2 regions of the Bacillus sp. L381 genome follow, and region 1 is predicted to be linked to the other one. Evidence: predicted binding sites of a transcription regulator. Region 1 holds the regulator's gene; the other holds the start of a gene.
What was found. The regulator Rex, encoded in region 1, represses fermentation and respiration genes when NADH is low (regulators of the CRP and FNR family bind a similar motif). The targets are predictions, from matches to a motif close to TTGTGAAATATTTCACAA.
Positions count from the first base shown of each region.

Region 2: a site for Rex is predicted at 5,428-5,445, ahead of QRX25_RS18100 (YwiC-like family protein). Genes of this name have one in related genera too.

Region 1 covers NZ_CP127224.1:604,425-612,180, reverse strand. The annotation lists gene groL (chaperonin GroEL) at 1-241, opposite strand, end outside; gene groES (co-chaperone GroES) at 283-567, opposite strand; gene QRX25_RS03005 (CPBP family intramembrane glutamic endopeptidase) at 804-1,538, shown strand; gene QRX25_RS03000 (YdiK family protein) at 1,535-1,726, shown strand; gene tatC (twin-arginine translocase subunit TatC) at 1,766-2,527, opposite strand; gene tatAY (sec-independent protein translocase protein TatAY) at 2,534-2,704, opposite strand; gene QRX25_RS02985 (redox-sensing transcriptional repressor Rex) at 2,723-3,370, opposite strand; gene moaC (cyclic pyranopterin monophosphate synthase MoaC) at 3,367-3,879, opposite strand; gene QRX25_RS02975 (ABC-F family ATP-binding cassette domain-containing protein) at 4,019-5,947, shown strand; gene tsaD (tRNA (adenosine(37)-N6)-threonylcarbamoyltransferase complex transferase subunit TsaD) at 6,171-7,211, opposite strand; gene rimI (ribosomal protein S18-alanine N-acetyltransferase) at 7,204-7,659, opposite strand; gene tsaB (tRNA (adenosine(37)-N6)-threonylcarbamoyltransferase complex dimerization subunit type 1 TsaB) at 7,670-7,756, opposite strand, start outside.
Region 2 covers NZ_CP127224.1:3,521,689-3,529,444, reverse strand. The annotation lists partial or broken gene QRX25_RS18125 (bacteriocin biosynthesis protein AlbG) at 1-224, opposite strand, end outside; gene QRX25_RS18120 (YwiB family protein) at 377-805, shown strand; gene argS (arginine--tRNA ligase) at 802-2,472, shown strand; gene narK (nitrate/nitrite transporter) at 2,605-3,795, shown strand; gene fnr (fumarate/nitrate reduction transcriptional regulator Fnr) at 3,893-4,609, shown strand; gene QRX25_RS18100 (YwiC-like family protein) at 4,642-5,358, opposite strand; gene QRX25_RS18095 (cyclic nucleotide-binding domain-containing protein) at 5,502-5,981, shown strand; gene QRX25_RS18090 (nitrate reductase subunit alpha) at 6,157-7,756, shown strand, end outside.

The DNA.
Region 1 (7,756 bases):
TTGTTTTGCTGGCTACTTCAGCTACAAGCTTCGCACCCATGTTTTCAAACGCATCTTCAAGTTCAATTTCTTTTGCGATTGTCACACCGTCATTTGTAATTAACGGAGAACCGAATTTTTTCTCCAGAACCACGTTGCGTCCTTTTGGCCCTAAAGTTACTTTTACAGCGTCAGCAAGCGCATCGACACCGCGAAGCATAGCGCGGCGTGCTTCTTCACTAAACTTAATATCTTTTGCCATGTTAACGAAACCTCCTCGAATTTTTAAAAGTATTTATTTGCTTAGCCGATTACAGCTAAAATGTCGCTTTCACGTAAGATTAAGTATTCAGCACCTTCGTATTTCACTTCAGTACCGGCGTATTTTGAGAAGATAATGCGGTCGCCCTCTTTTACTTCTAAAGCAACGCGCTCTCCGCTTTCCAACACGCGACCTGAACCAGCTGCCACGATTTTGCCTTCTTGCGGCTTTTCTTTTGCAGAATCCGGTAATACGATTCCGCTGGCAGTTTTTTCTTCAGATTCTACGAGTTCAATGACAACGCGATCACCTAATGGCTTTAACAATGAAATAACCTCCTCAATAGTATGAATATGTAATTTTAGCACTCAGCTCTAAAGAGTGCTAACACATTTATTATAATAAAGAATCTCACTTCCAATTTCAAGTCATAAGAATAAAAAATTTTCACGCTTACATGATTCTCTCTTACACCGATTTTCTCCTTTTTTCACGTCAAGTTCACTTGTGTTACAATAAGAACAAATAAGTTGATTTTATAGGATAAAGGAGTACATATCATTTGAGAAAACAGTATTGGTATATCATTTTGACATATGTTATCATGCAGCTTTCTGCATTGATCGGCATTCCTTTAATGTACAGATTCGGCTATGCGGGCGGGCAGCCTACGAATGCGAATCTCACCATGGCTCAGGGGATTTATTCCGTCGTAAGCTTTTTTATCTGCCTGATTATCGTTCTCCTGATTTTGAGAACCGCGCCGAAGCAGACATTAAGAAATGGGAAGAAAGCATCCGCCGGCATGTCCATTCTTTGGGCGGTCGCGGGAATATGGCTCGCTTTATTTTCTCAGGGAATCGCCGGGATGATTGAGCAGTATGTCTTTCACGTGAACAGCGGTTCGGAAAACACGAAAGCCATTCTCAACATTATTAAAGCCATGCCGCTCATGATTATCGTTTCTTCTATCGTCGGTCCGATTCTCGAAGAAATCATTTTCCGGAAGATCATCTTCGGCGTATTATATGAAAAAACGAATTTCTTTATCGCCGGACTGATCAGTTCCGTCGTTTTCGGCATTGTGCACCAGGACCTCACACACCTGCTGCTTTACACGGCTATGGGCTTTACCTTTGCGTTCTTGTATGTGCAGACGAAACGGATTATTGTGCCGATATTCGCTCATGTCATGATGAATACCATTGTCGTGGTCATGCAGCTCGGCCCCGCCCAAAAATATATTGAACAGCATAGTGAGCAAATGCAATTAATTATTGGAGGATTGTTTGTATGAGGAACCCAATGACTTGGGGCTTGATTTATTTCGCAGTCGGCTGTATCTTTACGTATTTGGCCGCAAGCTCGCCGGGAAGCATGTGGTCTTTTTATTCCATATTGCTGATGGTTTTCGCCGCTTATAATATCAGCATCTCGTTTAAAATGTTCGCTTTCTCATTTAAAGTGAAGAAAAATCAAAAATAAAAGAAAAAGCCATTTCTCATCATTGAGAAATGGCTTTTTTTATGCTGATACATCCTGGTCAGATTCGCTGCTGCCGGTCTGCCTTTTCCGATACGCCGCTTTTGAGATAAGAATACTGATCTCGTATAAAATGCAAAGCGGAATCGTAATCATCAAGTGAGACAGCAGCTCAGGCGGCGCAATCATCGCGGCGATCACAAGCAGCACAAAATACGCGTACTTCCTGATTTTCGATAAAAACATCGGCGTTATAACACCGAGCCTCGTCAAAAACATGATCAGCACCGGCATCTGAAACAGCAGCCCGAACGGAATCGTCAGCTGCAGCAGAAAATGAAAGTACTCGCTGATTCCGATCACCTGATTGACATCCAAGTCATTCGAAACCCGCTTCATAAAATCAACGACCAGCGGAAATAAAATATAATAAGAAAATGACACACCGCTGACAAACAGCACGATTGAAATCGGAATATAGCTGAGTGTTACTTTGCGCTCCTTCTCATACAGCCCCGGACTGACAAACGCCCAAATCTGATATAGAATAATCGGCGAAGTCAAAATGATGCCGATAATAAACGCGAACTGCAAAAAGATAAACAGCGGATCCGTCAGGTTAAAAGCATTAAGGGTGAGCTCTTTTACTTCATCGGCTTTTTGAAGATACACAATGATAGGTTTTGCCAGAAAAAAGCCGGCAATAAAGAAAACCGTAAAGGATAACGCCACAATCAGCAATCGTTTCCGAAGTTCGGCAATATGCTCCACAAGCGTCATTTGATTCACTCTCATACGTGTCATCCTATCTTACTGTTCTTCTTTCTTTTTTTCCTCTTCTTCACCGGCTAATCCTTTAGTAGCGTTCTTAAATTCACGAAGCGTGTCCCCCGCAGCTTTTCCTAATTCGGGAAGCTTCTTCGGACCGAAAATAATCACCGCCACCACACCGATAACCGCCAGGCTTCCAGGACCGATCATGTGCAGCTCCTCCTTTCGTTATTCAATTTCTTCCAAAACAGAATAATGCTTTAAGAAATAAACCAATGATTGAAGCTCTACAGCTAAATCTATATGATGAATTCGAATGTGATCCGGCACATTCAAACGGGCCGGCGTAAAGTTAAGGATTCCCTTGATTCCGAGCGCCACGAGCCGGTCGGTGATTGACTGGGCGGCAACCGCCGGAACGGTGAGAATCGCCACGGGTTCATCCTTAATGTGAAGCTCTAAATCATCAAGATCAAAGACAGGCACACCGCCTACCTCAGTTCCTATTTTACTCTGATTCACATCAAAAGCCATAGATATTTTTGTGTTATTATTTTTTGTGAAATTATAGTGAAGAAACGCCGTCCCTAAATTCCCGACACCGATCAAAATGACGTTCGTCGTTTCATCCTGATCCAGTGTTTTTCTGAAAAATGACAGCAGGTAATCCACATTATAGCCGTATCCTTTTTTGCCGAGCGCCCCGAAATAGGAAAAATCCCGGCGGATCGTGGCCGAATCGACTTTTACCGCATCGCTCAGTTCGGCTGAGGAAACACGCTGCTTTCCTGACGCGTGTAAATTCTTTAAAAAGCGATAATAAAGCGGCAGCCTTTTTGCCGTCGCCTGCGGAATTTTTGATTGATCCTTGTTCATGATTGGTCCTCCACTTTATACTCAGATGCATCTCTTTTAAAATCACCGTTTTTGCCGCCCGTTTTTTCCATGAGGCAGGTCGGGCCGATGACCATTCCTTTATCCAGCGCCTTGCACATGTCATAAACGGTCAATGCGCAGACTGAAGCGGAAGTTAGCGCTTCCATTTCCACACCTGTACTCCCTTTCGTTTTTACGCTTGCCTGTATATGAAGAACGGCTTCGGAATCCTTTTCCTCCCAGCCGAATGAAATGTCTACGCTGCTTAAAGAAAGCGGGTGGCACATCGGGATAATCGCTGACGTCTGCTTTGCAGCCATAATTCCTGCCACCTGTGCGACAGCCAGCACGTCTCCTTTTCCGATCTCCCGGTTTTTGATTCTGCTGTACACGTCATGCTTCATGTGTACGCTGGATATCGCAGCGGCAGTACGGACTGTTGAAGATTTATCGCTTATATCCACCATGCGGGCACGGCCTTCTTCATTAAAATGAGAAAATCCATTCATATTTAAACTCTCCTTACTTCTGATCATACACTATTTTCTCCCTGATGTCTTATCCTATAATGTTCCAATTCTGATGTATTGTTTGCTGACAGCAGGTTGATAAGCTACACTTAACTTATTATAACAGAGGTGAAATAATATGATGATCTTACAAATTAATCAGCTATCCAAATCTTTTGGCGCTGATCCTATTTTAAACAATATAAAGCTTGAAGTCAGATCCCGGGATCGCATCGCCATTGTAGGCAGAAACGGCGCCGGCAAATCAACTCTCCTTAAAATTATCGCAGGTCACCTTTCATATGAAAAGGGTGAATTAATCAAACCGAAAGAATTAACGATGGGATACCTTGCCCAGCACACAGGCATGGAATCTCAGCTTACCATAAAAGAAGAATTGCTGAGTGTTTTTGATTTCCTGAAAGCAATGGAAAAAGAAATGCGCTCTATTGAAGAAAAGATGGCCACTGCCGCCCCGGCGGAGCTTGAGACGCTGATGAAAACCTATGACAGGCTTCAGCAGGACTTCAAGAATAAAGGCGGCTATCAATATGAAGCGGATGTCCGGTCTGTCCTTCACGGCCTCGGCTTCGGCAAATTTGACGATTCCGTGAAAGTACAAAGCTTGAGCGGCGGTCAGAAAACAAGACTTGCGCTTGGAAAGCTGCTTTTGACCCAGCCTGATCTGCTTATTTTGGATGAACCGACGAACCATCTCGACATCGACACGCTCACATGGCTTGAGCATTATTTACAGGGATATTCAGGCGCCATCCTGATCGTCTCCCACGACAGATACTTTCTTGATAAAGTGGTCAGCCAAGTGTACGAGGTCTCACGGACAGAAAGCAAAAAATACCTCGGCAACTACAGCGCCTATTTAGAGCAAAAAGCCGAGCAGTACGAGAAAGACCTGAAGCTGTATGAAAAACAGCAGGACGAAATCGCCAAGCTTCAAGATTTTGTCGACCGCAATCTGGCCAGAGCATCAACAACAAAAAGAGCCCAGAGCAGACGAAAACAGCTTGAACGGATGGACGTCATGGCAAAGCCGCTCGGTGATGAAAAATCAGCGGCCTTCCGTTTTGAAATTACAAAACAGAGCGGCAACGACGTGCTTCGCGTACAGGATGTCTCCATCAGCTACGACGGCCAGCCTCCGCTCTTGAAAAACCTGACCTTCGGCGTTACAAGAGGCGAAAGCGCCGCCCTTGTCGGACCCAACGGAATCGGCAAGTCAACCTTGCTGAAAACCATTATGAACATGCTCAGTCCGGAATCCGGGTCGATCTCGTACGGTTCCAATGTCACAATCGGCTATTACGATCAGGAGCAGGCTGAACTGACCTCGTCCAAACGCGTTTTGGACGAGCTATGGGATGAATATCCGGACATGCCGGAAAAAGAGATCAGAACATGCCTCGGCAACTTTCTGTTCAGCGGAGACGATGTCCTGAAACCGGTCCGTTCTTTAAGCGGCGGTGAGAAAGCAAGAGTCGCGCTTGCCAAGCTGATGCTTCAAAAAGCAAACTTTCTCATCCTTGATGAACCGACAAACCACCTTGACCTGGACAGTAAAGAAGTGCTGGAAAACGCCCTGATCGACTATCCGGGCACACTGTTATTTGTATCGCATGACCGCTACTTTATTAACAGGATCGCCACAAGGGTGCTGGAGTTGTCTCCGGATCATGCAGAAGAATATTTGGGTGACTATGACTATTACACCGAGAAAAAAGCCCAGCAGCTGGAACTGGAAGAAATGAAGCGGCAGGAAAAAGAGCAAGCACAGCCTGCCGGCAAGGTCAAACAAGACACGAAAAGAACATATGAAGAAGAAAAAGAATGGAAGAAGAAAGAACGTCAGCGCCTGAGACGCATTGAAGAAATCGAAGCGGCCGTCTCATCCGCCGAAGAGAAAATCAGCGCCAATGAGGAGCTGCTGTGCGACCCTGAGGTGTATCAGGATCATGAAAAGGTACAGACCATTCACGCTGAGAACGAGGCACTGAATCAAGAGCTGGAACAATTACTAGCGGAATGGGAAGAACTCTCATCAGAAGAATAGTAAAAGTCAAGCACCTCTTTAAGGGGTGCTTTTTTATCCACAGCTTTCTTCCTTGTCAGCCATTTAAGTAAGCGCTTTATACACACTATCCACAAAATTTTCTGACTTTATCCACTTTACTCACAACTCGCAACCCCTTATCCAGTCTGGATTTCTGAATATATTCACAAACCTGTGGATATGTTAAAATTATCTGTTAATAAGTCAAAAAAAGCCTCACGTTTTACAACGTGAGACGATCAAAAGACATTAATTCCAAACCGGGCTGTCCGTTCATATCATATGAACCCCGAATCCCCTTTTCAAAAGCAACAGTTCCGGCAGCCGCAATCATCGCTGCATTGTCCGTGCATAATGAAAGCGGCGGGATGATAAGTTCAGGATCTCCCGCATGGCTGAATTCCTGCTGCAGCGCGGTTCTCAATCCCTTGTTCGCGGCTACGCCCCCTGCAAGCAGGACTTGTTTAACCCCATATTCTTTCGCGGCCTTAGAGGTTTTTGCCGTCAGTACATCAATGACACTCTGCTGAAAGCTCGCGGCAAGATCCTCAGGGGGAATCACCTCATTTTTTTGCGAGGCGTTATGAAGCGTGTTAATAACGGCTGACTTCAAGCCGCTGAAGCTGAAATTGTAAGATCCTTCTTCCAGCCACGCGCGCGGAAGCGGAATAGAGTCCGTTCCCACAGCAGCCAGCTTATCAATCTGCGGCCCTCCTGGATAAGGAAGCCCCATCGTTCTTGCCACTTTGTCGTAAGCTTCACCTGCTGCATCGTCCAGCGTTTCACCGATAACATCGAAGGAACCGTGCTCTTTCATATAAACCAATTCTGTATGTCCGCCCGACACAACCAAAGCAAGCGCCGGGAACTGAAGCTCTCCTATCAGCCTGTTTGCATAAATATGGCCGGCAATATGATGAACGCCGACTAACGGAATTTGATGGGCGAAGCTTAACGCCTTTGCCGCATTGACACCGATTAAAAGGGCCCCGACAAGTCCCGGTCCTTCCGTTACGGCAATCGCGTCAAGGTCATCAAAGCCCAACTCCGCTTGTAAAAGAGCTTCCTCAATCACAAGGGTAATCTGCTCCACATGATGTCTGGACGCAATTTCAGGAACGACCCCGCCGAACCGTTTATGGCTTTCAATTTGAGAAGCGACAACGTTTGAAATGATGTCTTTCCCGTTTTTTACGACTGAAGCCGCTGTTTCATCACAGCTTGTTTCGATTCCTAATACATAAATATCTTTTTTTTCACTCATGTAATGTCACCCACATTAATAACGCATCTTCCCCGTTATCTGTATAGTATTGTTTTCTGATTCCTCCGGCCTGAAGACCGAATTTTTTATATAAGGATTGGGCGGGATGATTTGATACCCTGACTTCGAGAGAGAGCCTTCTTGCCTTTTTTTCTCTGCACAATTCTATCGCAGAGCCAAACAGCGCTTCTCCCAATGATTGGCCCCGGTATTCCGGCTTAATGGCTATATTCGTAATCTGCGCGTCATCTATAATAATCCAGATTCCGCAATACCCGGCCAGACAGCCGTCCTTTTCAATGACAAGGTAGTGCGCATACGGATTTTCCAAAAGCTCATGATAAAATGAATCCTTCGTCCACGGAGAAGTGAAGGATGCTGTTTCAATTTCATAAATTTGATCAATATCTTCCGGCCGCATGCTTCGAATCGCCGTTTTCGTTTTCATCCCCATCACCCTATTTTTGAGATTCCATCCATTTCGCTTCAGCCTCTGCCAGACGCAAATAATCCGGAACAAGGCTGTGGACATCCGCTTCTTCTTT
Region 2 (7,756 bases), 940 kb from region 1:
ACGGCAAGGGGCGTGTGAAAGCGGAAAGGGACGGCCTTGACGATTTCGAACACGCAGCCGAATATGATGACTTGGCATAATACAGAAGCCATCACGTGTGTTTGGCGGACGTTTTTATAGCTGCTGCACAATCTATGTTGCTGGAAGTCGCAGCAGCTTCGATGAGACTGTGTGAGTTTCTGAAAAGCTGCTGTCATGTTTTTCAAGGATTGGGTGACATAGTGATATGATTTTCTCTTCTCATAAGGACTGCTTTTTATGAGGTTTATCTTCAAATCTAATGAGCAATGATGGTAAGATAGAAGCAGTTGAAGTTTACAAGCTGAATGATTATACTATTCAAGTCAAAGTGGAATGATGAAAAGGACGTGTCAAAATGAAGCAAGAGACACCGATAACACTCCATGTGAAGTCTGTGATCGAGGATGACGGAAATGAGGAAGTCATCGAATTCCGTACTACCGGATTTTACTATGTAAAACAACAAAAAGTGTATCTATCTTATTATGAAGAACACGACCTAGGCAAAGTAAAAACGATTGTGAAGGTGAGCGAAGGCGAAGTCGTGATCATGAGGTCAGGCGCTGTTAAAATGAATCAGCGTTTCATAACGGGAGCTTCCACAATTGCGAAATATAAAATGTCATTTGGTGAGCTGGAGCTGGAAACAAGCACAAAATCGATTCAATCTGATCTCGGTGAAGAAAAAGGCCGAATCAGCATCGCATATGACATGCATGTCGGAGACGAGCAGCAGCATTTACATAATATGACGATCACGTATGAGGGAGGAACTCACGCATGAATATTGCGGAACAAATGAAGGACGTGCTGAAGGAAGAAATCAAAGCGGCCGTTCTGAAAGCGGGCCTGGCGGAAGAAAGCCAGATTCCAAGCGTACTGTTAGAAACGCCGAAAGACAAAACACACGGTGATTATTCCACAAACATGGCGATGCAGCTGGCGAGAATCGCCAAAAAAGCGCCGCGCCAAATCGCCGAGGAGATCGTGGCGGCATTTGATAAAGGCAGGGCTTCCATTGAAAAGATGGATATTGCGGGGCCGGGCTTTATCAACTTTTACATGAACAACAGCTACTTAACAAAACTGATTCCGTCCGTGCTTGAAGCGGGTGAACATTACGGAGAGACAAACGTCGGACAAGGCGAAAAGATTCAGGTGGAATTCGTGTCCGCCAACCCGACGGGAGATCTTCACTTAGGCCATGCGCGCGGCGCGGCAGTAGGTGACGTGCTGTGCAGCGTGCTTTCTAAAGCGGGCTATGATGTGAGCCGCGAATACTATATTAATGATGCGGGCAATCAGATTAACAATCTGGCCCTTTCTGTTGAAGTCCGTTATTTTGAGGCGCTCGGTCTTGAAAAACCGATGCCGGAAGACGGCTACCGGGGCGAAGATATTATCGCTATCGGGAAAAAGCTTGCCGAAGATTTCGGTGACCGCTTCGTACATGAAGAGGAGAGCGAACGTCAGGCATTTTTCCGTGAATACGGCTTAAAGTACGAGCTTGATAAACTCCGCTCCGACCTGGAGAATTTCCGCGTGCCGTTTGACGTATGGTATTCTGAAACGTCACTGTACGAAAACGGAAAAATCGATCAGGCGCTTGAGGCGCTTCGCGAAAAGGGCCATGTATACGAAGAGGACGGCGCGACATGGTTCCGTTCCACAACGTTCGGTGACGACAAAGACCGTGTGCTGATCAAAAAAGACGGCTCATACACTTATCTGCTTCCGGACATCGCATACCATAAAGACAAGCTTGACCGCGGCTTCGACAAGCTCATCAATGTGTGGGGCGCGGATCACCACGGCTATATTCCGCGTATGAAAGCGGCAATTGAAGCGCTCGGTTACAAAAAAGGCACATTGGAAGTTGAAATCATTCAGCTCGTTCATTTATATAAAAACGGCGAAAAAATGAAGATGAGCAAACGTACGGGGAAAGCCGTAACGATGCGTGACCTGATTGAAGAGGTCGGCCTTGACGCGGTCCGTTATTTCTTCGCGATGCGCAGCGCCGATACGCATATGGATTTTGATCTGGATCTTGCCGTATCTACATCAAACGAAAACCCTGTGTATTATGCACAATACGCGCATGCCCGTATTTGCAGCATGCTTCGCCAAGGGGAAGAGCAGGGACTTAAACCGGCGGCAGATCTTGATTTCAGCCATATTCAATCAGAAAAAGAATACGATCTTCTGAAAACGATCGGCGGATTCCCTGAAGCTGTGGCGGAGGCGGCGGAAAAACGCATCCCGCACCGGATCACCAACTACATTTATGATTTGGCATCCGCTCTTCACAGCTTCTACAATGCGGAAAAAGTCATCGATCCTGAAAATAAAGAGAAGAGCCGCGCGCGTCTGGCTTTAATGAAAGCGACGCAAATTACGCTGAACAATGCGCTTCAGCTGATCGGCGTATCGGCTCCGGAAAAAATGTAATCATCATGAAAGGACAAAGTCTTCGGGCTTTGTCTTTTTTTGCATATAAAGCGTGTGATGTAATTCACAATCCTGTACACCGAGTTTTTGTATGATAAGACTGATATTGAATCAGTGAAAGGAGCAAGCCGAATGATCAATCGTCAACATATTCAATTATCATTGCAGTCATTAAGCTTAGTGGCAGGGTTTATGGTGTGGGTGCTGATTTCATCACTCATTTCCCAAATGACATCAGATATTCATTTAAGCAAAGGCGAGATTTCATTGGTGACGGCGATTCCCGTTATTCTCGGATCGCTTCTCCGCATTCCATTAGGGTATTTGACGAACAGATATGGGGCGCGGCTAATGTTTATGATCAGCTTCATCTTTCTTTTGTTTCCTGTGTTTTGGATCAGTATCGCGGATTCTCTGTTTGATTTAATCGCAGGCGGCTTTTTCTTAGGGATCGGCGGAGCGGTGTTTTCCATTGGGGTGACCTCCCTTCCGAAATATTATCCGAAAGAAAAGCACGGTGCCGTCAATGGAATTTACGGTGCCGGAAACATCGGCACCGCCATTACCACATTTGCGGCGCCGGTTATTGCTCAAGCTGCGGGATGGAAAGCAACCGTGCAGATGTATCTGGTTTTGCTGGCTGTTTTCGCATTACTGCACGTTTTATTCGGCGATCGGCATGAGAAGAAGGTCAAAGTTTCCGTAAAAACTCAAATGAAAGCCGTTTACCGAAATCATGTGCTTTGGTTTTTGAGCCTGTTTTATTTTATTACGTTTGGCGCCTTTGTTGCCTTTACCATCTATCTTCCGAACTTTTTGGTTCAGCATTTTGGGCTGAGCCCGGCGGATGCCGGTCTGCGGACGGCCGGCTTTATTGCGGTCTCTACGCTGCTCAGGCCTGCGGGAGGATTTCTTGCTGATAAAATGAACCCGCTCTGCATTTTGATGTTCGTTTTCGCAGGGCTTACGCTATCAGGTGTTATGCTGTCATTCTCGCCGACGATCGGCCTTTATGCGTTTGGGTCATTAACGGTGGCGGTCTGCTCAGGTATTGGGAACGGAACGGTATTTAAACTGGTGCCTTTCTATTTTTCGAAGCAGGCGGGAATTGCCAACGGTATTGTGTCTGCCATGGGCGGACTGGGCGGCTTTTTCCCTCCGCTGATTCTGGCAAGTGTATTTCAGGCAACAGGACAATACGCCATCGGGTTTATGGCGCTTTCGGAGGTTGCGTTGGCGAGCTTTGTCCTTGTGATCTGGATGTATTGGCAGGAAAAAATGAAAACACATACGGAGAGAAACAGTCAGAGCCTCCATTCATGATGATCCATTCACAAGATTGTTAGTTTTTTCTGGATGAGTGCAAATCAAGTCACGTTACAATAAACATACGCAACGTGACTTTCTTCGAGGTGAGCTCATGAATATTCTCTCTGTCCGAAAATCTGATAAAGAACTTCTTTCCCGCGAACTCCATGAATTGCTGAAATCGATCAGCACAAAAAGGAAAATGAAAAAACACACGTATTTGTTTCAAGAAGGAATGGATGCAGAAGAGCTTTATCTGATTCAATCAGGACTCATTGAAATCGGCAAGCTGACGTCTGACGGCAAAGACCTGACGCTTAGAATCTGCCAAAAAAACGATATTGTCGGGGAACTGACACTGTTTACAGAAGAGCCGAGATATATGCTCAGCGCAAAAGTGTTAGAGGGTGGCGAGGTGCTCGTCATTAATAAAAACAAGCTGGAAAAGGAATTAATCCAAAATGGTGATTTGACTTTTGAATTTATGAAATGGATGAGCACCCATCTCCGGAAAATTCAGTCCAAAATCAGGGATCTGCTTCTTCACGGCAAAAAAGGGGCGCTCTATTCTACTCTTATCCGCTTATCAAACAGCTACGGGGTGGAACGAAGCGACGGGATTCTGATCAACATTGTGCTGACAAATCAGGATTTGGCTAAGTTTTGCGCGGCGGCGAGAGAAAGCGTCAACCGCATGCTGGGAGACCTTCGCAAACAAGGGGTTATTTCGATAGATGAAGCCGGGAAAATTATTTTGCACAAGCGGGACTATTTACGATGTGAGATCGAGTGTGAAAACTGCCCGCTGGAGATCTGTAATATTGACTGAAAAAACAAGGACAGCCGCTGTCCTTGTTTTTTTTACGCCATATATGTACACATGACAGCGAAAAAGAAGCCGGTGTTTGCGATTTCAAGAATGCCGATTTTTTTCGCGGGCCAATCTTTCCCGTGAAAAAACCAGGCCCGCAAACTGCTTGGGATAAAAGCAAAAAACGCCCATCCTGCTCCGAATAGAGCGGATAAAAAGGGGAGCAGCAGGTGATATCCCCATGACCAGTATGCAAATGCCCTGTTTTTTCTCTCACGGATGACTGATTTCACATAAAAAGAACTTCCGATAAAAAATAAAGCAGATTGCAAGAATAGAAACCAAGCCCAGCCGTCAAGGGCTCCCGTTCCCAGCCAGCAGCTCGCAAGTCCGCCTGAACAAAAGAACAGGACACCCGCAGCATCGTTCGTCAGCGCTCGTTCGTTTTTTCGGCGGGCATAATGCATATGGATAAGAAACAGCGGCAGTAAAGAAACGCCCACCCAGATGAGAGGGGGCTTATGAACGGCAGAGACAGTCAGAAAGCAGCAGGCCGGAACACCGTAGTACCATATCCACTTTTGATAGGGCTTGAGCTGTTTCTTTTTCAAGGCAAGTGAAACGGGATAAACCGTCAAGTAAAGGAAAAGCCAGCCCAGAAAGAGCGGAATATGCCAGAAAACCGGGCCTCCCTTGACCATCCCGAGTAAAAATGGAATCAGCAGCATCGCCCATGCGCCGTGCTGCTTCGGAATCATCGCCTTCATCAAAATCCTCCTTTTTTACTTCATTATAAATGCAGGCATCCTCCTGATAAGTGACATTCATCATACAAGCTGTGAAATATATCACTGCCGTGCACACTCAATCGGGCTACACTAAAGCTATCCTTAGCACGGGAGGCTTTCCTATGAATCAGTGTGACTATTTATTATGTCTGAAACAACTTCCTATGTTTAATGAAGTGCCTCTGTCCATTGTCGCAGCCTTATTGAAAAACGGGACGTTAATCCGCGGCTCGTCTGATCAGTCTCCATCCTTTCTTCATCATTCACAATCCGTATATATCGTATTAAAAGGCAGTATCCGTTTTAAGGACAGCAGGCTCCCTGAAAGATCGCAAACCGTTGCGCTGTGGGAAAAAGGCGCTGTGTTTCCGGTTGATGAAAAAGGCGGACTGTCTCTATCGCCTTTTATCTCAGTTAATGCTTCCCCGGACATTCTGGCACTCAATATTCCATATTCCATATTCAAGCAAATGATGTCTTACCATCCGAAGCTGCAAATGAACTTTTTGGCGATGCTTCAGCAAAATGTCTTTTGTTCCTATCAATTGTTTTTACGGTATCTGCATACATCACGGGATGAAAGCGCAGAACCCGGTTCTTAAATAGAGCCGGGTTTTTCTTTGAATCTAAGGCGGCTAATGACTCAGGCATCCTTCCTTCTTCTGTGTGTGGACATTTTGTGAAAAAAGCAGAGTGTGTGACATAGTTCACAAGGTAACGTGATGTCTCTGTTTATAGTGTACATAGCATCACCTGACTCGGAAGGAGTGAACGATCATGAAGAAAAAGAAAATGAGTCCGTTGTTCAGGAGATTAAACTATTTTTCTCCTATCGAACATCATTCAAATAAACATAGCCAAACCACCCAAGAAGATCGTGATTGGGAGAATGTATACAGAAACAGATGGCAGTACGACAAAGTCGTTCGCTCCACCCACGGTGTCAACTGCACGGGGTCTTGCAGCTGGAATATTTACGTGAAAAACGGAATTGTCACGTGGGAAGGACAAAACTTGAATTATCCATCTACAGGCCCGGATATGCCTGATTTCGAACCGAGAGGCTGTCCGCGGGGGGCCAGTTTTTCGTGGTACATCTACAGCCCGCTGCGTGTGAAATACCCATACGTGCGCGGTGTGCTGATCAATTTGTGGCGGGAAGCATTACAGGCCCATCAAAATCCATTGGATGCCTGGAAATCAATCGTCGAACACCCTGAAAAAGCGAAGTCTTATAAACGGGCAAGAGGGAAAGGCGGTTTTGTGCGCGCTGAATGGCCGGAGGTGCTGAAGCTGATCTCGGCCTCTCTGCTGTATACAGTGATGAAATACGGGCCTGACCGGAATGTCGGTTTTTCCCCGATTCCGGCGATGTCTATGATCAGCCATGCTTCAGGCTCCCGGTTTATGTCTTTAATGGGCGGGCCTATGCTCAGTTTTTATGACTGGTATGCGGATCTTCCTCCGGCGTCCCCGCAAATTTGGGGTGACCAGACGGACGTTCCGGAAAGCAGTGATTGGTACAATTCCGGCTATATCATCACATGGGGCTCAAACGTTCCGTTGACGAGAACGCCTGATGCGCATTTTTTGGCGGAAGCCCGCTATAAAGGCGCCAAGGTCATTTCAGTCAGCCCGGATTTTGCGGAATCCTCCAAGTTCGCCGATGACTGGCTGAGTATCCGCCAAGGGACTGACGGGGCGCTTGCGATGGCGATGGGTCACGTCATTTTGCAGGAATTTTACGTGAATCAAGAGACAGAGCGTTTTATCAAGTACGCAAAGCAATACACGGATTTTCCATTCCTCGTCACCCTGTCAAAAGAAAATGGCGTGTATACAGCGGGGCGGTTTCTGCATGCGAAGGACATCGGACGGCAGACAAAACATGATCAGTGGAAACCCGCGGTCTGGAATGAACAGACAGGCGCGTTTGCCATACCGCAAGGAACAATGGGCTCCCGCTGGGACGGTCAGAAGAAGTGGAATCTGCACATGATCGATGAAGACACCGGAGAACAGATCGAACCCCGCCTCTCTGTACTTGGAATAGAGGACGAAATCGGCAGGGTGCGCATTCCGTATTTTTCAAATGACGGAAACAAAGTGCTTGAGCGGGATCTTCCTATTAAAAAAGTAAACCTGAATGGCGAAGAGGTGTACGTCACGACCGTGTTTGACTTGATATTGGCCAACTACGGCGTGAACCGGGGCATCGGCGAACAAGCAGCTGTATCCTATGATGATCCTCGTCCGTTTACACCTGCCTGGCAGGAACGGATCACAGGAATTAAAAGAGAAGCCGTCATTCAGATTGCCAGGGAATTTGCCCAAAATGCGATCGATACAGACGGCAGATCCATGATTATCGTCGGGG